DNA from 4 places in the Lachnoanaerobaculum sp. genome. Region 2 is predicted to be linked to each of the others. Evidence: predicted binding sites of a transcription regulator. Region 2 holds the regulator's gene; each other region holds the start of a gene.

Region 1 (3,217 bases), on a different contig from region 2:
TTGGTGTATGTATGGAGAATACACACCTTTTGGTGAAGTCTTTGATATAGGAACAGCAACTTCAAGGGCTGTAATGAAATACAGTAACGGGGCCAAACCTTTAGAGTCAGGAGGAAAAACGGAGTGGGATAACGGTAACGGTTCGCTTATGAGAATATTGCCGGTATGCTTATATCTTTTTGAACAGCAAAAAAGCTTAAATATATCAGATGATGAAGTTATAGATATGGTACATAATTGTTCAGCTTTGACACATGCACATATAAGAAGCAAATTAGCCTGTGGTATATATTATTTTTTGGTAAGAGCCGTTTTGGGGAAAGGCGGAGAATTGACAGAAAGACTGCAGTTCGGAATAGATAATGCATTTGAGTATTACGGTAAAATAATGAAGACGAGCTTGGAAACTATAACAGACTTATTTTACTCTCACAATTTAAAAATATACCTGAAGAACTGATAAAAAGCACCGGATATGTTGTATACACACTTGAAGCAGCCATATGGTGTCTGATAAATACCTCATCTTATAAGGAAGCTGTTTTAAAAGCTGTAAACTTGGGTGATGATACCGACACCGTAGCAGCCGTAACAGGTGGGCTTGCAGGACTATATTATACTTATGATGGAATACCGGAAAGTTGGAGAGCCAAGGTGCAAAAAAAGGATTGGATTGACAGCTTGTTAAAAGCGTAAGCCTGATAAGCTTGCGCTTTTTTATCATTATATAGTAATATAGCTACTTAAGGTAGTTGATTGTAGAAAAGGAAGCTGTTTATGTGTACTAATGGTAACAGTTATAATAGTAGAATAGAAACCCTTGATATATACAAAGGTTTGCTTATATTCCTTGTGGTGTGGGGACATTTTATGATGCCTTTAATAGACAGGGAATATTCGGTGGCAAGAAGGCTGTTTTTACTTATTTACAGTTTTCATATGCCGGCGTTTATATTCCTGTCGGGTTATTTTTATTATGGTTCGTGGAAGAAAAGAGGTACAGGATTTAAGTCTATTTGTTCATGGATAGTACTTTACTGTGCAATGAAGCTGATGCTTAATTGTAGCGATATATTATTTTACGGTGAGAAAAAGCTTATACCAAACTTTTTACATGAGTCATATGCACCTTGGTATATTTTGGTAATGATTATTTTCAAATTGTTGCTGTTGCCTATAGAATTTATTCAAAAGATAAATAAAAAAGATATCGGAACAAATATATACCTGATACTTCTGATTATATTTGGTGCCTGCCTTTCAATGTTAAATATGCCTTGGCAGGAGAAAGTATTTGACTTTTTGGCTTTGGACAGGGTGGTATCTTTTGCACCTTTCTTTTATATGGGAATGCTTTATAAAAAGTACCTTTCATCCGGAAGAGTTTCGGTATTTGAAAAGACAAGTAAACCGATTTTTATAGCAGGTGCGGTTTTTGTCGGAACATTTATTATATTTTTTTCTATTATAGGACCGTATACCAGAATGTTTTACGGAACATGGGGATATATCTTGGTATATGAAAATATCGCAAGTATATTTAAAGGTGTTTTAAATCCGCTTAGAGTAGTATTCATTCCATATGCACTATGTATTGCATATTTTTTCTTTGTTTTGATAAACAAAAGGGAATTCTTTTTGACACCTTTTTTGAAAAAATTCGGAGTATACAGTTTGCCGATATATGTTTTCCACAGACCGATAAAAGATACTTTTTCTTACTATGTATTGAATAAAGTAAGTTTAGGAAGATTTGAAGAAGAGATACTGATTATTATAATGGCTATACTCTCATTTGTCTGTTGCTACGTATTAGGAAACAGATTTACAGACAAAATATGCAGGCCTTTTTAATAACTGAATGTATGTAATAATGTATATGTATGAAAACAATTCATACTATTACAGTATGAATTGTTTTTTATTGGGAACATGAGAAAATTTTAACAAATATTACTTGAATTTAAAATTGATTGGTGATATCATCAGGGCATAGATAGGTTAGTAAAGCCTAACTAATTGCTTTTATTTAAAAGGAGGTACTTATGTGCTGGGAAGGTTTTAAAGGAAGAAAATGGCGTGACGATGTAGATGTCCGTGATTTTATACAAAATAATTATACAATATACGATGGAGACGAAGGTTTCCTTGCAGGTCCTACAGATGCTACAAATAAGCTTTGGGCTGAACTTTCAAGGCTTCAAAAGGAAGAGAGAGCCAAGGGCGGGGTTTTGGATATGGAGACTGAAGTAGTTTCCACAATTACATCATACGGTCCGGGATATATAAATGAGAGTATGAGGGATCTTGAAAAGGTGGTCGGACTTCAGACAGATAAGCCTTTAAAGAGAGCGTTTATGCCTTTTGGCGGAATCAAGATGGCTGAGCAGGCTGCAAGTACCTACGGATATCAGACTAACGAGAAATTTCATAAGATATTTACGGAGTATCACAGAACACATAATCAGGCTGTGTTTGAGGCTTATACACCTGAAATGCATGCAGCCAGACATAATAAAATAATCACAGGGCTTCCTGATACCTACGGTAGAGGAAGAATAGTAGGAGACTACAGAAGAGTTGCACTCTACGGAATAGATTTTCTTATAGAAAAAAAGCAGGAAGACATGGCAAATTGCGGTGACGGTACAATGCTTGACGAGGTAATCCGCCAAAGAGATGAACTTGGAATGCAGATAAATGCACTTAAAGAGATGAAGGAAATGGCGTCGGCTTACGGATATGATATTTCAAAACCTGCAAAGGATGCGAAAGAGGCTGTACAGTGGTTATACTTCGGATACCTTGCCGCTATAAAGACACAAAACGGTGCGGCAATGAGTGTAGGAAGAATATCAACATTTCTTGATATTTATATTGAAAGGGATTTGAAGGCGGGAAAGCTTACTGAGAATGAAGCACAGGAGCTTATAGATCACCTTGTAATGAAGTTTAGGATGGTAAAGTTTGCAAGAATACCTTCATATAATCAGCTTTTCTCAGGTGATCCGGTTTGGGCAACTCTTGAGGTGGCAGGTATAGGTATAGACGGCAGACCAATGGTAACAAAGAATGATTTCAGATTCTTACATACACTTGAAAATATGGGACCTTCACCTGAGCCGAACCTTACAGTACTTTATTCAAGCAGACTTCCAAAATCATTTAAGGAGTATGCATCGGCTATTTCTATAAGAACAAGTTCGGTACAGTATGA
Region 2 (3,217 bases):
TATTTTCACTATATGTATGCGGTGCCTCTACTCTTTCAATCTTTTCAAGCTGTTTTTGCCTGCTTTCGGCTCTCTTTATTGATTTTTCTCTGTTAAACTGCTTAAGCTTTGTGATAACGGCTTCCTGGTGCTTGATTTCCTGCTGCTGATTCAGATATTCCTTCATCTTGGCATCTAAAAGCATTTGCTTTTTATTTGAAAAGTCGGTATAGTTGCCAAGATACATCTGCACATTACCGTTTTCTATATCAATAACCTTGCTTACTATTTTATCAAGAAAATATCTGTCGTGAGATACGATAATTACAGTGCCCTTATAGTTTAAAAGATAGGATTCAAGCCACTCTATACTTCTTAAGTCAAGGTGGTTTGTAGGCTCATCCAAAAGTATAATGTCAGGTTCTTCAAGCAGCAACTTTGCAAGGAAAACTCTGGTCTTTTGCCCTCCTGACAATGTATTTATCTTTCTGTCAAAATCGGCTTCTTCAAAGCCCAGTCCCTTTAAGATACCTACAACTCTGCTTTTTACCGCGTATCCGTCCATAAGTTCATAGCTATGTGTAAGAGCGGTGTAAGAAGAGTATAGCTCCTCCAATTCACTGCCTGTCAAATGCTTCATATCTTCCTGCATTTGTGACATTCTCTTTTCCATATTCAATATAGGTTCTATAACTGTATATAATTCATCAATAATGCTGAGTGCAGAGTCCACATTATTGATCTGGCGTAAATATCCGAGTTTTGCGTCCTTTGCAAGTGTAATGATGCCGCTATCGGCGCTCTCTTCTCCGGTAAGTATTTTCAAAAGTGTGGTTTTTCCGGCACCGTTTACACCTACAATGGCAACCTTTTCATGTTCGTTGACAAGAAAGGTTGCATCCTTTATTATCTCATTGCTTCCAAATGATTTTGATATATTAGTGGCATTTAAAATCAAACAATTTGCCTCCTTACTATATAATACACATAAGTATATCCTATACATGCAATTTAATGCAAGGGTAAAGAATAGCGTTATTATCTGTATTGACAATTATATTGATAAATAATATACTAATTGTAGAATTCTTAACAAAGAAACAGATATGCAGTATATGCATATTTTAGATGGAGATATAATGGAAGAAAGAAAGATATCAAGGGCGGTTATTTCAAGGCTGCCAAGATACTACAGATACCTGGGAGAACTTTCAGAAGAAGGAGTTGAAAGAATCTCTTCAAAAGAGCTTAGTGAGAGAATGAAGGTAACAGCTTCTCAGATAAGGCAGGACCTCAACAATTTCGGAGGCTTCGGGCAGCAGGGATACGGCTACAATGTAAGGTATCTATACAATGAGATAGCAAAAATATTGGGTATTGACCGTCAGCATAATATTATTATAATCGGTGCCGGACACCTCGGTCAGGCCATCGCCAACTATGCAAACTTTGAGAGAAGAGGCTTTTTGATTCAGGCGATGTTTGATGTGGATCCGAATCTTTTCGGAAAGACTGTAAGAGGTGCAAGAGTGTATTCACTTGACAGCCTTGAGAAGTTTATTTCGGAAAACGATATTCAGATTGCTGCGCTTACAATACCGAAAGCAAGAGCCATGGAAGTGGCGGACAGACTTATAAAATCAGGTATAAAGGCTATTTGGAACTTTGCACACACGGATCTTACGGTTCCTGACGATGTAATAGTTGAAAATGTGCATCTGTCGGAGTCTTTGATGAGACTATCATACAGAGTCAGCAATATGGATGCGATACCTTTTGAAGGAAAGTATGATTAGAGGTATCGGAACCGACATAGTAGAAACAGACAGAATATCAAGAGCAATAAAAAAAGATTATTTTTTGAAAAGGGCTTTTAGTGACAGTGAGATTGCTATGGCTAAGGAAAGAAATACCGATATTTTTCTGGCAGGCAATTTTGCTGTAAAAGAGGCTTTTGTCAAAGCATTGGGAATAGGTTTTAGAGGTATCGGGCTGAAGGATTTGGAAGTTCTTAGAGATAAATACGGCAAACCCTTTATAAGGATTTGCAACCATGAAAATATTCATCTTATGGATATCAATGAGAAAAATATTTATGTTTCAATAAGCAATACAAATTCTTTGGTCGTTGCAATGGTGGTAATAGAAGTTGATTGATATGTGGAGATAGATATGAGGATACTTGATGAGACTGCATTAAAATATATACCTGACAGAATAGAAGATGCAAATAAAGGCAGTTACGGACATGTACTTGTGATTGCAGGGAGCAACGGCATGAGCGGTGCCGCTTTTCTCAGTTCTATGGCGGCTTATCGTTCGGGTGCCGGGCTTGTAAGAATACTTACAGTAAGCAAAAACAGAACGATTTTACAGACACTGCTGCCTGAAGCAATTATTACAACCTATGATGAGAGAGAGGCGTTTGAAAGTAAAGACTGCTTATTAAGTAAGATAAAGCAATGCCTTGACTGGGCAAGTGTTGTAGTACTTGGTCCGGGGCTTTCCACAGAATACTACGCCAAAATTATTGTGGAATATGTTTTGTCCGAGTGCTATGTACCGATGATAATAGATGCTGATGCACTCAATATAATTGCGTCTGACAATTCACTGACCAAGTACTATACAGACAATATTATTATCACACCTCATATCGGAGAGATGTCAAGGCTTATAAATATACCTATAGAGGATATACTTGCAGATACACAAAAGTATGCAAAGGAGTATGCAAATAAATACGGTATCACAGTGGTATTAAAGTCACATAAAAGTGTGATTGCCGCCAAAGAAGATACTTTTATCAATGAATCGGGGACGCCTGCTATGGCAAAGGCCGGAAGCGGAGATGTACTTTGCGGTATAATAGCGGGAATGTTCTGCCTCGGGATAGAAGATGATTTGGCTGTAGCACTTGGCGTTTACATACACGGACTTGCCGGAAATCTGGCAGGACAAAAGCAGGGAGAACATAGTATTATTGCAAGAGATATACTGGACAATATAGGAGAAGTGCTGAATAGAAGGAAGAGAAATGGACTCATATAAACGAGCTTATGCAAAAGTAGATTTGGATGCTATAAAACATAATTTGACAGTGACAAAAAATGCACTGAAAAAGGATATGAAGTTGGCTGCGATTGTAAAGGCGGACGGCTACGGGCACGGAAGTGTTCCGGTATCACTGTATATAGAAGATATTGTTGATTTTTTCTGCGTGGCTACACTTGAAGAG
Region 3 (3,217 bases), on a different contig from region 2:
TATCCTTTTCATACTTTCGGCATCTATGTAACCGCCCGGCATTCTTATTCTTGATGCTGTCTCACCACGCACTTTAGATACACGAAAGGCGTTTTTCTTTAGTTTTTTTACATTTATATCCATTATTCACCTCTCTAATCAATCAAAGCCTTACTGTCAACATAGTTAAATACCGGTCCGTCAAGACATATATAAGTATCATTTACCTTACAATGTCCGCATTTTCCGATACCGCAGCACATCTTTCTCTCATAAGAAACCCAGATGTTCTCCTCTTTAAATCCAAGCTTTAAAAGTTCTATTACCGAAAACTTCATCATTGGAGGCGGTCCTACCACTACAGCCTGTGCAGTTTCAATATTCTTCAGCTTAAGTTCAGGAATAAACTTGGTTACAAGTCCGACATTTCCGGTATAGCCTTCCGCCTCTTTATCCATTGTCAAAATAAGGTCAATTTTATTTTCCCAGTCTGCAATATCATCTTTAAAGAGCATATCCGAAGGGCTTCTAAATCCCAGTATTACATGCTTATCTTTAGAGTCCTTACTTGCAACAAGAGCGTTTATAACACCGCGAACAGGAGAAACACCTGTACCTCCTGCTACCACAACACACTCACCGTACGTATATTTATCTACATCAAATCCGTTACCGTAAGGTCCGCGAAGGAATAATGTATCTCCGACATAATTTTCAAAAACCTCGTCTGTAACCCTACCCACTTTACGTATAGTCAAATCAACACTGTTTTTTGTAATTCCGCTTACGGAAATAGGAGCCTCACCGAACTTAGGTATCGAAACCTCAAAGAACTGTCCCGGTTTTACATCACCGTGAAATTCCATTCTGAATGTGTATTCTTTCTTTGTATGTTTAATAACATCTAAAATTTTTGACGGAAATGGAATATAAGGATTAGTTCTCATTTTGCACCTCCTCTACCTTAGCTGTTACTTTGTTAATAATATTTGAGAATGAAATATACTCAGGGCACACAGTATCACATCTTCCGCAACCTACACACATATTGTAGCCGAAACGCTTTCTAAAGTCGTAGATCTTATGCATAGTCTTAAATCTCATACGGTCTCCGTGTTTCTTTCTGTATTCTCCGCCGCCTGCCACATTGGTATATCCGTCTACCATACATGAAGCATTGACTCTTCTTCTCTCACCGACTTTACCGTTATCCGTATAATATACATCCTGCATTGTATAACAGGTACAGGTAGGACATACATAATTACATCTTCCGCAGCCTATGCATCTGGCGGTATATTCATCCCACATATCGGATGTAAATATCGAAAGAGGTACCTCTCCCGGCAACTTAACTCTTGTCTCATTCTCTGTTACAAACATCGGTGTAACATCTTCTTCTTTAAGTGCATTGTTTTCAAATATTGAACTGAGAGTCTCATCCTTAAGCTGACATCTGAACTTGTTGTCAATATAGTCAACCGAAAAACTGAAATCAAGGTCATCAGCTCTGTTTGTACCCATATCCACACAGAAACAGTCCTCATACGAATGAGCACATCCCATAAGTACAAACTTCACCTTATCTCTGATACGAGCATAGAAATAGTCTTCTTCTCTACCGTTTTTAAGATAGATTTGATCAAGTCTTTTTAATGCATTCAAATCGCAGCTTCTTAAGAATACCAATACCTCTCTCTCGTCTACTTTTGCTTCCTTCACATCATTTTCCGTAAAGAAAAATAATGTCTGTGAAAGCGGAGTTAAAATCTCCTTAAATGAATAATCGGACTTCTTCTCAAGCTCAATGTCCGCCACTTCATTTACAAAATCATATCGAACAACATCAGTATCTGTAAATCTGCCTTCCTTTTCTTTGAGCACAGGTGCATATATACGATACTTTTTTGATAATTCTTCAATTACACTATTGAATCCACCGGGTAAAAATATAAAACCCTTTTTCCCCATACTTTCTCCTTCATTACTAAGCTAATCCGCCAATGATATACTTTTCAATTTTAGTAAAGAATCATTATGGCAAACAACACTACTACCAACATTGATAATTCCTTATCACTGTATACAAAAGACATTATAACATGATTTTTTTAAATAGCAAATGTGAGAGGGCCTATAAATACAGGGATTGTTGCATATTTTTAAATACAAAAAAACTTATATACATAAATTTATGCATATAAGTCTCTTTAAATCTTATTTATACCATATAGTCAATGGCTACTCTTGAGTTTGTATTCGGTTTTATCAAAGTATCCGCAATTTCTACATGCTCTCTTGAGGTTGCATATTTTTGTAAAGCCGCCTTATCCAATACATCCATTGAAAGTATCATATCATGTGTACTTGTAGGAAGTGTATTATATACAACGTCGGCTCTTACCACTTCATCCATTTTTTCACACAGTGCCAGTAAGCTTGTCTTTATTTCCTCGCCTACTCTTGGGATATTTATCCCCTCATTAAACTTCCACATTACGATATGTCTTAACATAAAAATCTCCTTTTTATTTTTAATGTCAACCTATAGTCAGACATTTTGTTTAGCTTTTATAAAAAATTCATTTACCGCAACAGCCGCCTTTTTATTCATCCCTTCCACACTCATAAGCTCCTCCACAGTGGCATTCTTGATATTTTCAATATCCTTAAAATGCTTCATCAGAGCCCTTCTTCGTACACTGCCTATTCCTTCTATATCATCAAGTATAGACCTCACCTGCGTCTTTGACCTTAAACTTCTGTGGTATTCTATTGCAAATCTGTGCGCCTCATCCTGTATTCTTGTGATAAGTAAAAAACCCTGTGAGTGTGTATCTATAGGTATTTCTACATTATTATAATACAACCCTCTTGTTCTGTGGTTGTCATCTTTTACCATTCCGCAAACGGGAATATTAAGTTTAAACTCTTCTAAAACCTGTAGACAGATATTTACCTGACCTCTGCCGCCGTCCATCAAAATGATATCAGGCAACTTATTGAATCCTGTACTTGACTCATCGGTTCCATGCTCAAATCTTCTGGTTAAAACTTCCTTCATTGACGCGTAGTCATTAGGTCCAATAACCGTCTTTATTTTAAACTTTCTGTAATCGCTTTTTTTCGGCATTCCGTTCTCATATACTACCATAGAACCTACAGATTGAACACCTGAAATATTGGAAATATCATAGGCTTCCATTCTGTTTAAATTTTTTAATGATAAAAGTTCTTC
Region 4 (3,217 bases), on a different contig from region 2:
TAAGAAAAAGAATTTAAACTCAGCTTATTTGACAGATCCGGTTAAAAAAGCAATTCTTGAAAAGATGGAACATATCAATTTAATTTAATAAACCGTTCAGGGGGGCTTACGCCCCCTTATTTTTAATTATACTTATAGAATCCTTCCCCTGCATTTACTCCGGTTTTGCCTTCAGAAATATACTTTTCAAGGATTGATTTTATCTTGCCCTGTATGGTAGTCGGGTCTTTTGAGAGCGGATTGTTTGATACTATATTAAGGGCGGTGTTAAGGCCTACAATATCAAGGATTTGGAACGGACCGTATGGTGAGCCTGTACCGAGTCTCCATGTGAGGTCGATGGTAGCAGGGTCTGCCACCTCATTTGCAAGCAGCATTTGACCTGCATTAAGGAAAGGTATAAGCATTGAGTTCAGTATATATCCAGGCTGTTCCTTCATAAGACGAAGAGGAATCATCTTGATGTCTGATGCAAACTTTGCTACAGCTTCATAAGCGTCCTTTGATGTGGTGTTGTGTCCCATGATTTCGGCAGTATTGCTGATCCAGATATTATTTGCAAAGTGAATTGCAAGATATTGTTGCGGCCTGCTCAGATATTCACGGAATTGACTTGGAACCATACTTGAAGAGTTGGTGGCAACTATAGTCTTTGCTTCAAGATGTGGATCAAGAGACTTATAGAATGCCACCTTGGCTTCAGGATTTTCAGCCATACTCTCGATTATAAGGTCGGCATCCTTACAAGCTTCTTCAAGGCTTGTAGTAAGTTTTATCTCATTATAAGCCTTATCGACAGCCTCCAAAAGTTTATCTATGTCCGCTTCGGTAACTTTAGAGGAATCTGTGATTAAACCTCTTGGAAATACCTTTCCCGTGCCGAGCTCTTTCTTTGCCGCATTAAGTGTTGTCTTATAGATATTATATAATCTGTCCAACTTCGGCTTTGTTCTTCCTATGGACTCTTCACTTCTAAGCCATATCTTTACGTTAAATCCGCAAAAAGCGGTCTGAAATGCTATCTGTGAGCCAAGTACACCGCCACCTGCAACTGTTATATTTTTCATATTGCCTCCTTATTGAAATAATAAATATCACCGCGATATTTAATTGTATAAAATTTATTATAACACCTAAAAAATAAAATAAAAGCCGATATTATATTTTATTAAAAAAATTTATTGATAGTTTTTTAACTTTCTTTTATAATATCAGAGTAATTTTTGAGAGTTTCAAGGAGGAAATGGATGGGTAAGCAACCAACAAATAAGAACAAGGGCAATGTAGTTGGGCTCTTTTTGATGGTATTGGCTGCTGTTATTACTATTATAATAGCTTTCCCTGTTACTGACGGTGTAAGAAAGTACATAAAAGACAATACAAAGTATATTGCAGGTACATATTCAGCCGCAGATAATGGCTTTGGCGGCAATGTAAGAGCCACAGTAAAAGTGGGAGACAACGGAATTGAAAATATTTCATTTGAAGGAAAAAGTGAGACTCCGGATATAGGTGGAGCCGCTATACAAAAGCTGAATGAGCAGATGAAGGCAAATTTAGATACCGAGTTTGATTCTGTCAGCGGTGCGACGATTACATCAAGCGGATTAAAGCATGCACTGAAGAAAGCTTTGCTGAAAGCTCAAGGCAAAGAGGTAAAGGGTGAAAGAAAACCGCAGTCGGCAGATATTGTAGTAATAGGTGCCGGAGGTGCTGGAATGAGTGCTGCAATAGAGGCTGCACAAAAAGGTGCCACAAATGTGGTTATATTGGAAAAAATGCCTATTACAGGCGGTAATACCGTAAGAGCTACAGGCGGATTGAACGCTTCAGAGACTCAGTATCAGAAGCGAGACGGTATAGAAGACAGTAATGAACTTTTCTATCAGGATACTATGAAGGGCGGAAAGAATCTGAACGACCCGGAACTTGTAAGGACTTTGGTGGAAAATTCCGCATCGGCTGTAGATTGGGTTAATTCTATAGGCGGCGACCTTTCCGTAGTGGGACAGTTCGGCGGTGCAAGCGTGAAGAGAATACACAGACCGAGTGATACATCCGCTGTAGGACCGATGCTTGTAAAGACACTTAATGCAAAACTCGATGAACTGGGTGTACCTGTTTTGTTGGAGACTAAGGCAACCAAAATCTTTGCAGATAAGGACAGCAAGATAACAGGTGTAGAGGCGGAAGATGAGAACGGAGTCTTCGTTATAAATACAAAGGCGGTAGTGCTTGCTACAGGAGGTTTCGGTGCAAATCCTCAGATGGTTGCAAAATATGCACCACAGCTTGAAGGGTTTATTACCACCAATCATGTAGGTGCAACAGGTGACGGTATTGAGATGGCAACCGAGCTTGGAGCGGGACTTACAGATATTGAACAGATTCAGACACATCCGACTGTAAATCCTGACACTGCAACTATGTACACTGAGGGTGTGCGCGGTAACGGTGCAATTCTTGTAAACGATGACGGAAAGCGTTTTGTCAATGAGCTTGATACAAGAGATGTTGTTTCTGCAGCTATTATGGCTCAGCCAAACGGTGAGAGCTGGCTTGTATTTGATACGGCTGTAAGAGAGTCACTTTCAGCTATAGAAAAGTATATCAATGAGGGAATCATTGTAGAGGCAAACAGCATTGAAGAGCTGGCTCAAAAGACAGGTGTTAATGAAGCTAATCTTGTAGCCACTATGCAGGAGTATGCGGCAATGCAGGCTGTAGGTAAGGACAGCGAGTTCGGCAGAAAGAGTATGGAAGTACCTTTAACAAAGCCACCGTATTTTGCAGGTAAGGCAAAGCCGGCAGTACATCATACTATGGGCGGTGTAAAGATAAATAAGGAAACTCAGGTACTTAAGGAAGACGGAAGTGTTATTCCGGGATTCTTTGCGGCAGGTGAGGTCGTAGGTGGAGTACACGGTGCCAACAGACTTGGTGGAAATGCTGTAACAGACATAGTAGTATTCGGCAGAATTGCAGGTGACAGTGCAAACAAGTATGTGCTTGACAACGGTGGAAACACTGAGAGAACTATAACGGCGCAGACTGAAGATGCAAACTTTGTAGCCAAGGATATAAAGACCAAGCTTAAGGACGGATCATATAAGGGCAGCGCTAAGGGCTTCGGCGGTGATATAGAAGTTACCTTCACAGTCAAAAAGGGTATAGTAAACGACCTTGAGATTTCAGGTCCTAAGGAGACAGCCGAAAT

Evidence for each region. The regulator Rex, encoded in region 2, represses fermentation and respiration genes when NADH is low (regulators of the CRP and FNR family bind a similar motif). The targets are predictions, from matches to a motif close to ATTGTTAANTANTTAACAAT.
Region 1: pflB (formate C-acetyltransferase) is a predicted target of Rex. The motif match lies at 1,932-1,951, and genes of this name have one in related genera.
Region 3: asrA (anaerobic sulfite reductase subunit AsrA) is a predicted target of Rex. The motif match lies at 2,041-2,060, and genes of this name have one in related genera.
Region 4: ACO6FI_RS05085 (flavocytochrome c) is a predicted target of Rex. The motif match lies at 1,181-1,200, and genes of this name have one in related genera.

What each region holds. Positions count from the first base shown of each region.
Region 1 is NZ_DBHIEQ010000032.1:18,262-21,478, forward strand. Features, by position in the region: gene ACO6FI_RS11480 (ADP-ribosylglycohydrolase family protein) at 1-460, shown strand, start outside; gene ACO6FI_RS11485 (ADP-ribosylglycohydrolase family protein) at 460-696, shown strand; gene ACO6FI_RS11490 (acyltransferase family protein) at 778-1,854, shown strand; gene pflB (formate C-acetyltransferase) at 2,046-3,217, shown strand, end outside.
Region 2 is NZ_DBHIEQ010000023.1:24,391-27,607, reverse strand. Features, by position in the region: gene ACO6FI_RS09995 (ABC-F family ATP-binding cassette domain-containing protein) at 1-937, opposite strand, end outside; gene ACO6FI_RS09990 (redox-sensing transcriptional repressor Rex) at 1,119-1,775, shown strand; gene acpS (holo-ACP synthase) at 1,768-2,136, shown strand; gene ACO6FI_RS09980 (NAD(P)H-hydrate dehydratase) at 2,152-3,030, shown strand; gene alr (alanine racemase) at 3,017-3,217, shown strand, end outside.
Region 3 is NZ_DBHIEQ010000020.1:22,669-25,885, forward strand. Features, by position in the region: gene asrC (sulfite reductase subunit C) at 1-123, opposite strand, end outside; gene asrB (anaerobic sulfite reductase subunit AsrB) at 135-926, opposite strand; gene asrA (anaerobic sulfite reductase subunit AsrA) at 916-1,950, opposite strand; gene ACO6FI_RS09190 (Dabb family protein) at 2,201-2,494, opposite strand; gene uvrC (excinuclease ABC subunit UvrC) at 2,531-3,217, opposite strand, start outside.
Region 4 is NZ_DBHIEQ010000008.1:52,344-55,560, forward strand. Features, by position in the region: gene ACO6FI_RS05075 (translation initiation factor 2) at 1-88, shown strand, start outside; gene ACO6FI_RS05080 (3-hydroxyacyl-CoA dehydrogenase) at 123-1,067, opposite strand; gene ACO6FI_RS05085 (flavocytochrome c) at 1,248-3,217, shown strand, end outside.